DNA from 3 places in the Streptomyces sp. NPDC048483 genome. Region 2 is predicted to be linked to each of the others. Evidence: predicted binding sites of a transcription regulator. Region 2 holds the regulator's gene; each other region holds the start of a gene.
The links. Region 2 encodes HrcA, which represses chaperone genes, less so after heat shock. Its sites were predicted from a motif close to TTNGCACTCNGNNNNNCNGAGTGCNAA; they were not measured.
Positions count from the first base shown of each region.

Region 1: the regulator HrcA is predicted to act here: its motif matches at 3,253-3,279, upstream of groL (chaperonin GroEL).
Region 3: the regulator HrcA is predicted to act here: its motif matches at 3,508-3,534, upstream of AB0D04_RS24275 (FmdB family zinc ribbon protein).

Region 1 covers NZ_JBEZJZ010000014.1:71,286-76,123, forward strand. The annotation lists gene AB0D04_RS10555 (glucosyl-3-phosphoglycerate synthase) at 1-491, opposite strand, end outside; SAM riboswitch class I at 676-827, shown strand; gene thrC (threonine synthase) at 845-2,131, shown strand; gene AB0D04_RS10565 (MoaD/ThiS family protein) at 2,187-2,465, shown strand; gene AB0D04_RS10570 (cold-shock protein) at 2,932-3,135, shown strand; gene groL (chaperonin GroEL) at 3,443-4,838, shown strand, end outside.
Region 2 covers NZ_JBEZJZ010000086.1:8,824-13,661, reverse strand. The annotation lists gene AB0D04_RS31705 (DUF3097 domain-containing protein) at 1-641, opposite strand, end outside; gene AB0D04_RS31700 (MBL fold metallo-hydrolase) at 806-1,543, opposite strand; gene hrcA (heat-inducible transcriptional repressor HrcA) at 1,760-2,776, shown strand; gene dnaJ (molecular chaperone DnaJ) at 2,777-3,916, shown strand; gene AB0D04_RS31685 (nitronate monooxygenase) at 4,003-4,838, shown strand, end outside.
Region 3 covers NZ_JBEZJZ010000051.1:46,041-50,878, forward strand. The annotation lists gene AB0D04_RS24250 (AMP-binding protein) at 1-94, shown strand, start outside; gene AB0D04_RS24255 (MerR family transcriptional regulator) at 166-561, opposite strand; gene AB0D04_RS24260 (hypothetical protein) at 701-934, shown strand; gene mscL (large conductance mechanosensitive channel protein MscL) at 974-1,477, opposite strand; gene AB0D04_RS24270 (S-methyl-5'-thioadenosine phosphorylase) at 2,140-3,045, opposite strand; gene AB0D04_RS24275 (FmdB family zinc ribbon protein) at 3,146-3,496, opposite strand; gene AB0D04_RS24280 (MFS transporter) at 3,645-4,838, opposite strand, start outside.

The DNA.
Region 1 (4,838 bases), on a different contig from region 2:
TCCAGCGGGCGGTCGTACATCGCCTTGACGAAGTGGATGTCGGGGTCCGTCAGCAGCGGGCCGACGATGCCGGAGACAAAGGTGGCGGAGAATTCGCGCAGGTCGGCGTCGATGAAGCAGACGATGTCGCCGGAGGTGGCGAGCAGGGAGCGCCACAGGACCTCGCCCTTGCCGGGGAGAGCGGGAATACGGGGGAGCACGCTGTCCCGGTGGACGACCCTGGCGCCGGCGGCCGCCGCGACCTCGGCCGTACGGTCGGTGGAGCCCGAATCCAGCACCACCAGCTCGTCGACCAGGGGGACGGCGTCGGTCATCAGGTCCCGGCGGATCGCCGTGACGATCGCGCCGACCGTGGCCTCCTCGTCGAGGGCCGGCAGGACTACGCTGACCGTGCGGTTCGTCTGGCGCTTGGCCTCCAGCAGCCGCCCGAGTGGACGGTCGGCCGCCGACCAGGAGCGGCTGCCAAGCCAGCGCTCCACCTCTTCCAGCACGTCTACGACTCCTTGGTGGCCGCCGGATCAGCGGCGCATGGGTGATCCATTGTGTGATCCATCTCGCGGTGCGGACGACTATCTCAAGTGTCAGTGCCTTCGGTTACAGTCTTGAACAACGCGGATGACCGTCGCATGCCGGGGTCACCGCCACAAACGCCTGGGTTTCGGCCCAGTGCCATACCGCTCATCCAGAGGGGCAGAGGGATACGGCCCGTTGAAGCCCCGGCAACCCTCCAGCCGGTCTCCGCCGCAGTTACAGCGCGCGCGAGGCTCCCGGCTAGGGAAGGTGCCAAGTCCGTCTCGCGGCGAGATGCGTCGCGAGGAAGATGAGGAGAAAGGGCCTCGCCTCCATGGCTGTGCAAGTCACCGAAACCGCCGCAAATGCTCCCACTGTCGCTCTGGGCCCGGCCGTCGCGCTCTCCTGCCGCGAGTGCGGGCAGCGCTTCGATCTCGGTCCCATTTTCGCCTGCCAGGAATGTTTCGGGCCGCTCGAAGTGGCGTACGACCTCCCGAGCGGCGACCCTGAGGGCCTGAAGAAGCGGATCGAGGCCGGCCCCGACAACATCTGGCGCTACGCCCCGCTGCTGCCCGTCCCCGCCGATGTGGCCGACAAGCCGAACCTGAACCCCGGCTTCACCAAGCTGGTCAAGGCCGACCGGCTCGCCGCCGAGCTGGGCATCACCGGCGGCCTGTACGTCAAGGACGACTCCGGTAACCCGACGCACTCCTTCAAGGACCGCGTCGTCGCGATCGCGGTCGAGGCCGCCCGCGCCTTCGGGTTCACCACCCTGTCCTGCTCCTCCACCGGCAACCTCGCGGGCGCGGTCGGCGCCGCGGCCCGCCGCGCCGGTTTCAAGTCCTGCGTCTTCATCCCGCACGACCTGGAGGCCGGCAAGGTCGTCATGGCCGCGGTCTACGGCGGCGATCTGGTGGGCATCGAGGGCAACTACGACGACGTCAACCGCTTCTGCTCGGAGCTCATCGGCGACCCGCTGGGCGAGGGCTGGGGCTTTGTGAACGTCAACCTCCGCCCGTACTACGGCGAGGGTTCCAAGACGCTGGCGTACGAGATCTGCGAGCAGCTGGGGTGGCAGCTCCCGGACCAGATCGTCATCCCGATCGCCTCCGGTTCCCAGCTCACCAAGATCGACAAGGGGCTGAAGGAGCTGATCGCCCTCGGCCTGGTCGAGGACAAGCCCTACAAGATCTTCGGCGCCCAGGCCGAGGGCTGCTCGCCGGTCTCCGCGGCCTTCAAGGCCGGGCACGACGTCGTACGCCCTCAGAAGCCGAACACCATCGCCAAGTCGCTGGCCATCGGCAACCCGGCCGACGGGCCGTATGTGCTCGACATCGCGCGGCGTACGGGCGGTGCGGTGGAGGATGTCAACGACGAGCAGGTCGTGGACGCGATCAGGCTGCTGGCGCAGACGGAAGGGATCTTCGCGGAGACCGCGGGCGGCGTGACCGTCGGCGTCACCAAGAAGCTCGTCGAGGAGGGTCTGCTCGACCCGGCCCTGACCACCGTCATCCTCAACACCGGTGACGGCCTCAAGACGCTTGACGCCGTCGCTGCCGGGCCCACGGCCACCATCCGGCCGAGCCTGGACGCGTTCCGCGCGGCCGACCTGTCCGGCTGAGCCCCGGCCCCTCCCCCCTGAACTCGTACCCCGCAGTCGCTGGAAGGCAGAACCCATGAGCGTCAAGGTCCGCATCCCCACCATCCTCCGCACGTACACCGGCGGCGAGGCCGAGGTCGCCGCAGAGGGCGCGACCCTCTCCGAGGTGATCTCCGACCTGGAGAAGAACCACACCGGGATCGCGGCCCGTGTGCTGGACGACGCGGGCAAGCTGCGCCGCTTTGTGAACGTCTATGTCAACGACGACGACGTCCGCTTCGAGCAGGGCCTGGAGACGCCGACGCCGGACGGCGCGGGCGTCTCCATCATTCCGGCGGTGGCCGGCGGCTGCTGAACGAGTTGATTTGCGCCATCTCTCGTCCTGCGTGACTGGAATTGCCCCATCCACCCAAAAGTGGATGGGGCAATTCCATGTCGTGAAAGGCGATACCATGGGGGCGATCTTCTTCGTACGAGCCCTCGTACAACCTGCGTATGACCCTCGTACGACTCCGCGCGCGTGCCCCACGCATATCTGATCGCGATGAGTTGTGCCCGAAGCGTGTGCAGGAATTGTCGGATACGTGAGCTATGCCCGGCCCGACTTGCCCTGGCGTAATGCGACTTGGCTGCATAATTGCGGATTCTCCGGCGCCGGAATTCTCGTCCGATTGACCTGTTGCGCTGGGCATTGGTGCAGATACATTCAGCGGCGGTCGACGCGTTCCGGCGCACACCCCACGGGCCTTTCGAGGGGTGAGGTCTGACCCGGGTCCGCGGAGTGCGGTCCTGCGCAAGGGCCAGTAATAGGGGAGTTAGGCATGGCTCAGGGCACCGTCAAGTGGTTCAACGCGGAGAAGGGCTACGGCTTCATCGCGGTCGACGGTGGTGCGGATGTATTCGTCCACTACAGCGCGATCCAGATGGACGGCTACCGCACCCTTGAGGAGGGTCAGCGGGTCGAGTTCGAGATCTCGCAGGGCCAGAAGGGGCCGCAGGCGGACATGGTCCGGGTGGCCGGCTGAGGCGCCGACCGACTGCAGCGTCAAGAAGGCCCGCACCCCTGAGGGGGTGCGGGCCTTCTTGCGTGCGGGGCGGGTAGCCACCCCGGCCCCCCAGCCCCCCGCCCACCCATCCGCACGCTTGCACTCGAGGGGGTCGAGTGCTAATCATTGCGTTAGCACTCTCCGGGTGAGAGTGATAACCAAGGATCGGGTCGGCGAGGTCCGCAGATCGGGTGGGGCAAGGAACCACACGGCATGCAGGCCGTCCGTCGCGGGCGCCAGCGCGGTCCGGAGCAATCCACCCCGATGTCCGGGAGGACCACTTCACATGGCCAAGATCATCGCGTTCGACGAGGAGGCACGGCGCGGTCTCGAGCGCGGGATGAACCAGCTCGCCGACGCCGTCAAGGTCACCCTCGGCCCCAAGGGCCGTAACGTCGTCCTCGAGAAGAAGTGGGGCGCCCCCACGATCACCAACGATGGTGTTTCCATCGCCAAGGAGATCGAGCTCGAGGACCCGTACGAGAAGATCGGCGCCGAGCTGGTCAAGGAGGTCGCGAAGAAGACGGACGACGTCGCCGGTGACGGCACGACGACCGCGACCGTCCTGGCCCAGGCTCTGGTCCGCGAGGGCCTGCGCAACGTCGCCGCCGGTGCGAACCCGATGGCGCTGAAGCGCGGCATCGAGACCGCCGTCGAGGCCGTCTCCGCCGCCCTGCTGGAGCAGGCGAAGGATGTGGAGACCAAGGAGCAGATCGCCTCCACCGCCTCCATCTCCGCCGCCGACACCCAGATCGGCGAGCTCATCGCCGAGGCGATGGACAAGGTCGGCAAGGAAGGCGTCATCACCGTCGAGGAGTCCCAGACCTTCGGTCTGGAGCTGGAGCTCACCGAGGGTATGCGCTTCGACAAGGGCTACATCTCGGCGTACTTCGCCACCGACATGGAGCGTATGGAGGCGTCGCTCGACGACCCGTACATCCTGATCGTCAACTCCAAGATCGGCAACGTGAAGGACCTCCTTCCGCTGCTCGAGAAGGTCATGCAGTCCGGCAAGCCGCTGCTGATCATCGCCGAGGACGTCGAGGGCGAGGCCCTGTCGACCCTGGTCGTCAACAAGATCCGTGGCACCTTCAAGTCCGTTGCCGTCAAGGCCCCGGGCTTCGGTGACCGCCGCAAGGCCATGCTCGGCGACATCGCCATCCTCACCGGTGGCACCGTCATCTCCGAGGAGGTCGGCCTCAAGCTCGAGAACGCCGGTCTCGACCTCCTGGGCCGCGCCCGCAAGGTCGTCATCACCAAGGACGAGACCACCATCGTCGACGGTGCCGGCGACAGCGACCAGGTCCAGGGCCGCGTCAACCAGATCCGTGCCGAGATCGAGAACAGCGACTCGGACTACGACCGCGAGAAGCTCCAGGAGCGTCTGGCGAAGCTGGCCGGCGGCGTGGCCGTCATCAAGGCCGGTGCCGCCACCGAGGTCGAGCTCAAGGAGCGCAAGCACCGCATCGAGGACGCCGTTCGCAACGCGAAGGCGGCCGTCGAGGAGGGCATCGTCGCCGGCGGTGGCGTGGCCCTGCTCCAGGCCTCCGCGGTCTTCGAGAAGCTCGAGCTCGACGGTGACGAGGCGACCGGCGCCAACGCCGTGAAGCTCGCGCTGGAGGCCCCGCTCAAGCAGATCGCCGTCAACGGTGGTCTCGAGGGTGGCGTCGTCGTGGAGAAGG
Region 2 (4,838 bases):
GGAATCCCCACCGACGCCGGCTTCACCGCCTCCCACACGTCGATGTACGGGTGGCCGACCACCAGCGCATGCTCGCCCGTCACCTCGGCCGCGATCCGGGACTCCTTCGAGCCGGGCACCAGGTGATCCACCAGCACCCCCAGCCGGGCATCCGGCCCCGGCGCGAAGCCCCGCACGATCGCCGGCAGGTCGTCGATGCCCTCCAGGTACTCCACGACCACGCCCTCGATGCGCAGATCGTCGCCCCACACCCGCTCGACCAGCTCCGCGTCGTGCCGCCCCTCCACATAAATGCGCCCGGCGCGCGCGACCCGGGCGCGGGCGCCGGGGACCGCGAGTGATCCGGACGCCGTACGGGCGGGCCCGCGCGGCGCCGGGCGGCCCGACGGGCGTACGAGGGTGACGACGCGCCCCTCCAGGAGGAAGCCGCGCGCCACCATCGGGAAGACCCGGTGCTTGCCGAAGCGGTCCTCCAGCGTGACGGCCGGGCCCTCGGCCGTCTTCTCGCACCGGATCACGGCGCCGCAGAAGCCGGTGCTGACCTCCTCGACGACGAGGTCGGGCTCGGCCGGGACCTCGGGGGCGGGCCGCTGCTTCTTCCAGGGCGGGGTGAGGTCGGGGCTGTAGCGCTTGCTGTGCATCGGATCCTGTCTCGGCTGGCCGGGTCGGTCGGCTGGGGGTTCGGGGGTTGTCCCCCGAGAGATGGGGTCAGGGCGGGGTGAGGTCGGGGCCGTACTGCTTGCTGCGCAGGGGGTCCTGTTCTGCCGAGGGGTTCCGGGGAGGTCTCTGGACGGGGCGGGCGCGGTCAGGACGACGGCGGCACGCCGAAGCGGATGGCGAGGGCGTCCCGCTGGGCGCGCACGAAGGCCGCGTCCACCACGGCCCCGTGCCCCGGTACGTACACCGCGTCCTCGCCCCCGAGGGCCAGCAGCCGGTCCAGGGCCGCCGGCCACTGCTGGGGCAGCGAGTCCAGGCCGGCGCTCGGTTCGCCGGACTCCTCGACCAGGTCGCCGCAGAAGACGATCTCGGGGGCGCCGCCCCGGCCCGGTACGAGGACGGCCAGGTCGTGGGCGGTGTGGCCGGGGCCGACGTTGGCGAGCAGGACCGGTCGGCCGCCGAGGTCGACGGTCAGTTCGCCGTGGACGTGATGATGCGGCCGTACGAGCAGATCGGCGGCCTCCGCGGCGGCCTCCCGGTCGACGCCGTGCCGCACCGCGTCCCGCCGCAGCTCTTCCCGCTCGCGATGCAGCAGATCCCCCAGCCCGGCCGCGCCGAACACCTCGACCCCGGCGAAGGCGGCGGTGCCCAGAACATGATCGAAATGCGGGTGGGTGAGCGCGACATGCGTCACGTCCCGGCCCAGGACGCCGCGGATCGCGCGGCGCAGATCGGCGCCGTCGCGGAGGGACGCGCCGGTGTCGACGATCATCACGCCGGCCGACCCGGTGATCACGCCGATCGTCTCGTCCCAGCCGGGCATCCGCCGTCTGACCACACCTTCACCGAGCCGTTCCCACCCGGCCTCTTCCCAAGCAGTGCGCATACGGAGACGCTAGCTCTATCGCGATAGCGTTGCCCGACAGACCGGCCACAACGGCCGATCACGGTCATCGGGCGGCGGTCCGGCGACCGTTCGTCGCGGCTGCCCTTGCCGGAGCTGTGCTACCCGGCCGTACACTGGCTTCCGGGTCTGGCACTCGGCCCGTGTGAGTGCCAGGAGTGACGAGACGGCGACACAGCTGGACTGGAGGTGCGCAGGATGCTCAGTGAACGCAGGCTCGAAGTGCTGCGCGCCATCGTTCAGGACTATGTCGGAACGGAGGAGCCGGTCGGCTCCAAGGCGCTCACCGAGCGCCACAAGCTGGGGGTCTCGCCGGCCACGGTCCGCAATGACATGGCGGCCCTGGAGGACGAGGGTTTCATCGCCCAGCCGCACACCAGCGCCGGCCGGATCCCCACCGACAAGGGCTACCGTCTCTTCGTCGACAAGCTGGCGGGCGTCAAGCCGCTCTCCTCCCCGGAGCGGCGGGCCATCCAGAACTTCCTCGACGGCGCCGTCGACCTCGACGACGTCGTCGGCCGCACGGTCCGGCTGCTGGCGCAGCTGACCCGCCAGGTGGCGGTCGTGCAGTATCCGTCCCTGACCCGGTCCACGGTCCGCCATGTCGAGCTGCTGGCCCTGGCCCCGGCCCGGCTGATGCTCGTACTGATCACGGACACCGGACGGGTCGAGCAGCGGCTGATCGACTGCCAGGCGCCGTTCGGTGAGTCGTCTCTGGCGGATCTGCGGGCGCGGCTCAACAGCCGTGTCGTGGGGCGCCGGTTCGCGGATGTGCCGCAGTTGGTGCAGGATCTTCCGGAGTCCTTCGAGCAGGACGACCGCGGCACGGTCTCGACAGTGCTGTCGGTGTTGTTGGAAACTCTGGTGGAGGAGACCGAAGAGCGGCTGGTGATCGGCGGCACCGCCAATCTCACGCGCTTCGGGCACGATTTCCCCCTGACCATCCGCCCGGTCCTGGAGGCCCTTGAGGAGCATGTGGTGCTGCTCAAGCTGCTCGGGGAGGCCAAGGATTCGGGCATGACCGTACGCATCGGGCATGAGAATGCCCATGAAGGCCTGACGTCCACATCGGTCGTCGCGGTCGGTTACGGTTCGGGCGACGAGGCAGTCGCCAAACTCGGCGTGGTCGGACCGACCCGCATGGACTACCCAGGAACGATGGGAGCGGTACGCGCAGTGGCACGTTACGTCGGACAAATCCTCGCGGAGTCGTAAGTGGCCACGGATTACTACTCGGTCCTCGGCGTCAGCCGTGACGCCTCGCAGGACCAGATCAAGAAGGCTTTCCGTCGGCTGGCGCGTGAGCTGCACCCGGATGTGAACCCGGACCCGAAGACCCAGGAGCGGTTCAAGGAGATCAACGCCGCTTACGAGGTCCTCTCCGACCCGCAGAAGAAGCAGGTCTACGACCTCGGCGGCGACCCGCTCTCGCAGGCCGGCGGCGCCGGTGGCGGCGCGGGCGGCTTCGGCGCGGGCTTCGGCAACTTCTCCGACATCATGGACGCCTTCTTCGGCACGGCCTCGCAGCGCGGCCCGCGCTCGCGTACCCGCCGCGGTCAGGACGCCATGATCCGGCTCGACATCGAGCTGAACGAGGCAGCCTTCGGTACGACCAAGGACCTCCAGGTCGACACCGCCATCGTCTGTACGACCTGCACCGGTGAGGGCGCGGCGCCCGGCACCTCCGCGCAGACCTGTGACATGTGCCGCGGCCGCGGTGAGGTCTCGCAGGTCACCCGGTCCTTCCTCGGCCAGGTCATGACGTCGCGGCCGTGCCCGCAGTGCCAGGGCTTCGGTACGGTCGTGCCGACGCCGTGCCCGGAGTGCGCGGGCGACGGCCGGATCCGGTCGCGCCGTACGCTCACCGTCAAGATCCCGGCCGGTGTCGACAACGGGACGCGTATCCAGCTGGCGGGCGAGGGTGAGGTGGGCCCCGGTGGCGGTCCCGCCGGTGACCTCTACGTCGAGATCCATGAGCTGGCGCACCCGGTGTTCCAGCGGCGCGGCGACGATCTGCACTGCACGGTCACCATCCCGATGACGGCGGCGTCGCTGGGCACCAAGTGCCCGCTGGAGACGCTGGACGGGGTGGAGGAGATCGATGTCCGGCCCGGCACCCAGTCCGGCCAGTCGATCCCGCTGCACCAGCGCGGTGTGACGCATCTGCGCGGCGGCGGCCGCGGTGACCTGATTGTCCACGTCGAGGTAATGACTCCCTCCAAGCTCGATCCCGAGCAGGAGGAGCTGCTGCGGCGGCTGGCCAAGCTCCGGGGTGAAGAGCGCCCCACGGGCCAGTTTCAACCCGGACAGCAAGGGCTCTTCTCGCGGTTGAAGGATGCGTTCAACGGGCGGTAGGCAGTTGAGGGCCGGGGCCGGGCTGTGCCCGGTTTCCGGCCCGGCCCCGGTTCGGGGCGGGGCGGTGGGCGTGACACGATGTGGGCATGCCCACCCCGCTCACCGATCTCTGCCGCTACCCGATCGTGCAGGCCCCGATGGCGGGCGGCGCCGCCCGCCCGGAACTGGCTGCCGCTGTCAGTGAAGCCGGTGGTCTCGGCTTCCTCGCCGCCGGTTACAAAACCGCCGACGGCATGTACCAGGAGATCAAACAGCTGCGCGGGCTGACCGGCCGGACCTTCGGCGTCAACCTGTTCATGCCGCAGCCCAGCCTCGCCGATGCCACCCCCGTCGAGGTCTACCGCGAGCAGCTCGCGGGCGAAGCGGCGTGGTACGAGAGCCCGATCGCCGGCCTCGACCCGTACGGCGGCGCCGACGACGGCTACGAGGCCAAGCTGGCGATCCTGCGCGAGGACCCGGTCCCCGTGGTCTCGTTCGCCTTCGGCTGCCCCTCCCGCGCGGTGCTGGACGCCTTCGCCAAGGTCGGTACGTACACCATCGTGACGGTCACCACCGCGGCCGAGGCACAGGCCGCGCAGTGGTCGGGCGCGGACGCGGTCTGTGTCCAGGGCATCGAGGCGGGCGGCCACCAGAGCACCCACCGCGACGACCCGCAGGCGGACGGCACCGGTGCGGGCATCGGACTGCTTTCCCTGATCGCCCAGGTCCACGAGGCGGTGCAGATCCCGATCATCGCGGCGGGCGGTCTGATGCGCGGTTCGCAGATCGCCGCCGCACTGGCCGCGGGTGCCTCGATGGCGCAGCTCGGCACGGCCTTCCTGGTCACGCCCGAGTCGGGCGCCAACGCCCTGCACAAGCAGGCGCTGACCAACCCGCTGTTCACCCGTACCGAGCTGACCCGGGCGTTCTCCGGGCGCCCGGC
Region 3 (4,838 bases), on a different contig from region 2:
CCGTACGGTCCTGGTGGTGAACCGGTGCGCGCGGCCGGTGTCCTGGACGCCGGGGCGCGACCGGTGGTGGCACGAGGCGCTCAGCGAGGGCTGAGCCGAGGAGACGACGCCTGCCCGGCACCGGCCAGGCCCGTCGCAGGACCGCTCACCGCCGCCGCACCCTGATCACCCCGGGAGAACGGCCGGGGCCTCGTCCGGACGCTTGGTGCTCCGCACCACCTCGAGGTACTCGGCCACCGCATCCCTGTTCCGGACCAGGCACGCGATGCGCTCCGTCATCCGGTCGCGCTCGAGCTCCAGCGTGGCGAGCATCTCCGGTGTGGCGTCGGCGAAGTGAATGGTCCGGGGCTTGTCCAGGCAGGGCAGGATCTGCTTGATGATCCTGGTGGGCAGCCCCGCGTCCAGCAGCCCCCTGATCTGCGTCACCCGGTCCACGAACCGCTCGTCGTACTCGCGATAGCCGTTCGCGGACCGGCCGGCGACGATCAGCTCCTGTTCCTCGTAGTACCGCAGCAGCCGGCGGGGCGTGCCGGTCCGCTCCGAGAGCTCTCCGATGCGCATGCGCTCCCCCTCATGTGGCCGCATTGACCCTCACATGAATGTGACCGTTCGAGCGTACGACTCCGCCCAGCCGCCCCCGGTCCAGCCGTGTCCCGTCCACCCGTGCCTTCGCGCGCCCCGACGCCCGTACCCTGAAGACGTGAGCACCACCCACGAACCCGATCCGGCCCCCGTCGCCGAGACCCCCGCCGCCGAGGCCCCGGCGGCCGAGACTCCCAGGACGGCCCGCCCCGCCGCGCTGATCTTCGACGACCCGCTGGACCAGCAGTCCTCGGACGACACGGACCGTGGCTGGGGCGAGCGCCCCGCCTCCTCCGGCAGCGCCGCCGATCTCGCCCGCTTCCTCGACGAAAAGCCGCCCCACCACCTCTGAGCGAGGCGAGGGGGCGGCGGTGCCGGTCCGTGGCGCTCGCTACTGTCGGCGCTGCTGCGTGATGACGGCGGCGGCCGTGGCCGACGCCGGCCCCGAGCCGTTGCGCTGCGCGAGGAGCGCGTCGCGGATCTCGATGAGCAGCTCGACCTCGGTCGGGTCGGCCGGGGCGTCGTCCACCGGCTGCTTCGCGTCCTGGCGGGCCTTCCACTTGTTCATCGGAAGGATCATGAGGAAGTAGACGACCGCGGCGGTGATCAGGAAGGTCAGCGCGGCGCTGAGCACCGAGCCCCACAGGATGTAGATCCCGTCGGTGAATTCGCCCGTCTTCGGGTTCGGGTGGCAGCTGGCGCTGAGGCAGGCCTTGTAGTGGTCGAGGTTCTGCGAGCCGAGTGCGCCGATGATCGGGTTGATCACGCCCTTGACCACGGCATTGACGATGTTGGTGAACGCCGCACCGACGACGACCGCGACCGCGAGGTCGATGACGTTGCCGCGCATCAGGAATTCCTTGAATCCCTGCAGGACGCCCTTGTTCTCGCTCACCTGACAGCCTCATTCCACGCTCGGTACGGATGGTGCGCCAACAATCGGCACCGCAACTTACGGCAGGGCAGGGCCGAGGTGTCCAGTCGCGCCACACGAACCAGCGATCGGCCGGAGCATCAGCGCGGATCTGACGGACGGGCTCTTCCCCAAGCTCTTGAAGAGCAGGGGGCACCCCCACCGCGGAGAAGTTTTGCGTGCGAGGGGAGGAGGACGCCACTCGATCTTGGGGCACGGCTACCGCCCGCCGGAGTGCGCCACTGCCGGGCATCCGGTCGGCGGTGGTGTTCGTACGGCACCGTACGAAACGCCGGCGGCCAGTGCTGCGGCGGCCATCGCCAGCCCCGCGGCGAGCAGCCGCCGACGAGTCGTCCGCTGCCATCGGCGTCGCCCGGCGCCGGAGCGTACCGGTGCGAAGTGGGGCACTTCACAGGGCGGGGGAATCGGGAGCGGCGGGTCGGGGAGGGGAGCCGGAGGGAGCGGAGCCGCGGAGAGCCGTGGATCGGTGGGGGCAGCAGAGGTGGGGGACATCGTCGTCACCGCCTGTCGGGTGCGTGCGGAATGCGGAACCGGCGATCACCACCGTGCCGGAACTCCGCGCAGCCCGCTCCAGGCTGTGGATGAACCTGTTGTTGTGGACAACTTCGTCACCCACGGGGGCCTCACGGCAGCTCGATGCCCAGGTCCCACCCTTCGAGAGCGCGCCCGCACTCGCAGTCGCGGGCAGCGGTGCCGGGGAGGGCGGCCACCGCGTCGAAGAGGACCTCGCGCAGTCGGCCGACGTTCTGGCCGAAGACCGTGAGGACCTCGGTGTGGGAGACGCCGTCGCCGGTCTCGGTGCCCGCATCCAGGTCCGTGACCAGTGTCAATGAGGTGTAGCAGAGGCCGAGCTCGCGGGCGAGTACGGCCTCGGGGTGGCCGGTCATACCGACCACCGACCAGCCCTGCGCGGCGTGCCAGCGGGACTCGGCGCGGGTGGAGAAGCGGGGGCCTTCCACGACGACGAGGGTGCCGCCGTCGACCGGCTCCCAGTCACGGCCTCGGGCGGCCGTCACCGCCGCCCGGCGTCCGGTGGCGCAGTAGGGGTCGGCGAACGCCACATGGACGATGTTCGGCACGCTGCCGCTCCACTTCGTTCCGCCTCCGCTCTCTGACGAGATTCCGGAAGCGGAGCCGGGCAGCGGTTCGCCGTCGAAGTAGGACTGGGCGCGGGACTTGGTGCGGTCGACGAGCTGGTCGGGGACGAGCAGCGTGCCGGGACCGTATTCGGGGCGCAGACCGCCGACGGCGCACGGGCCGAGGACCTGACGGACGCCGACCGAGCGCAGGGCCCACAGGTTGGCGCGGTAGTTGATGCGGTGCGGCGCGAGGTGGTGCCCGCGGCCGTGGCGGGGGAGGAAGGCGACCCGGCGGCCGGCGACCTCGCCCAGGAAGAGGGAGTCGCTGGGCGGCCCGTACGGGGTGTCCACCGTGATCTCGGTCACGTCGTCGAGGAAGGAGTAGAACCCCGAGCCGCCGATTACGCCAATCTCTGCGCCGGTCCCGGCGCCCGTCTCCGCGTCAGACATGCCGGTCACACTATCGGGGCGGTCCAGGCAGCCGCCGCAGAGGGCCGGAAAAAGCCGCGGACCCCGACGTCGGTAACGGCGGGGTCCACAGAAGTGCTGGTCAGGCGGCGGAGCTGCTGCCGGAGGACGACGAGGCGGCGGCCGGGGCGGACGCCTTCGAGTCCGAGCCACCGGAGGAACCGCTCGACGAGGCCGAGGACGAGGAGCTCGACGAGTCCGAGGAGGACGAGCCGCTCGAGGAGGAGCTCTTCGCCGGGCTGCTGCTGGACGACGAGCCGCGGCTGTCGTTGCGGTAGAACCCGGATCCCTTGAAGACGATGCCGACCGCGGAGAACACCTTCTTGAGGCGTCCGTCGCAGCTGGGGCACTCGGTGAGCGCGTCGTCGGTGAACTTCTGCACGGCCTCAAGGCCCTCGCCGCACGCGGTGCACTGGTACTGGTAGGTCGGCACTTGACTTCCTCCTGGCACTCTCACTCGTTGAGTGCTAACGACGTTCCATAGTGCAGTATTCCGGCCCGTCAGTCCACTGTGACCGGCATACGGTGACCGACCCCACGTTCGTATCCGGGGCCGGCTCCGCGTTCCGTACCGCGTCGGCTCAGGCGTTCGCCAGCTCCCGCTCCCGGTCCTTGGCGACGGCCACGGCCTGGTAGTCCGTGCCGTGGGCAGTGCTGCCGGCGACCACGGCCGACGCGTGCGGCCGCAGGTGCGCGCGCAGCGTCAGCAGCACCGACAGCGCCAGCGCCGTACCGGCCAGCGGCACCAGGAATCCGGCGCTCGGGCCGAAGCGGTCCGACAGCTGGCCGGCCGCGGAGGACGCGGCCGCCTGGCCCAGCGCGACCGCACCGGTCAGCCAGGTGAAGGCCTCCGTACGGGCGGCGGCCGGCACCAGCGACTCGACGAGGGTGTAGCCGGAGATCAGCGCCGGGGCGATGCACAGGCCGACGATCAGGCCGACGGCGGCCAGCAGCGGCACCGCGGTCACCGCCCACAGCGGGGTGGTGGCCACCGCCAGCAGCCCGAAGGCCACCAGGAGCCGGCGGCGTGGGCCGACCTTCCAGGCGATGGCGCCGCAGGCGATGCCCGCGAGCATGTTGCCGGCCGCGAAGATGCCGTAGAGGACGCCGTTGATGCCGGGGTGCCCGATGTGCTGGGTGAAGGCGGTCAGCGAGACCTGCATCCCGCCGAAGACGGTGCCGATGCCGAGGAACGCCACGATCAGGACGCGGACGCCGGGCACCGACAGTGCCGAGACGCGCGGCCGGTCGTCGGCCTGCGCCCGGTGGACGGGCGGCTGGGTGCGCCGCTGGGAGGCGAACAGCAGCCCGCCGGCCAGGGTGAGGACGGCCTCGGCGACCAGGCCGGCGGCCGGGTGGATGCCGGTGCACAGGGCGGTCGCCAGGACCGGGCCGACGACGAAGGTGAACTCATCGGTGACCGACTCGAACGCGGCGGCCGTCGGCATCAGGGGGCTGCCGCCCAGCCGGGCCGCCCAGCGGGCCCGCACCATCGGGCCGACCTGCGGCGTCGAGGCGCCGGTGGGGACGGCGACCGCGACCAGCGCCCACAGGGGGGCGTGTGCGAGGGCGAGGACGATCAGTGCGACGACGCCGACGACATGCATCACGACGCCGGGGAGCAGTACGGCACGCTGGCCGAAGCGGTCGGCGAGCTTGCCGCTCTGCGGGGCGCACAGCGCCATCGAGACACCGGTGGCGGCGGTTACCGCGCCCGCGGAGCCGTAGGAGCCGGTGGTGTGCTGGACGAGCAGGGTGATGCCGATCGTCAGCAT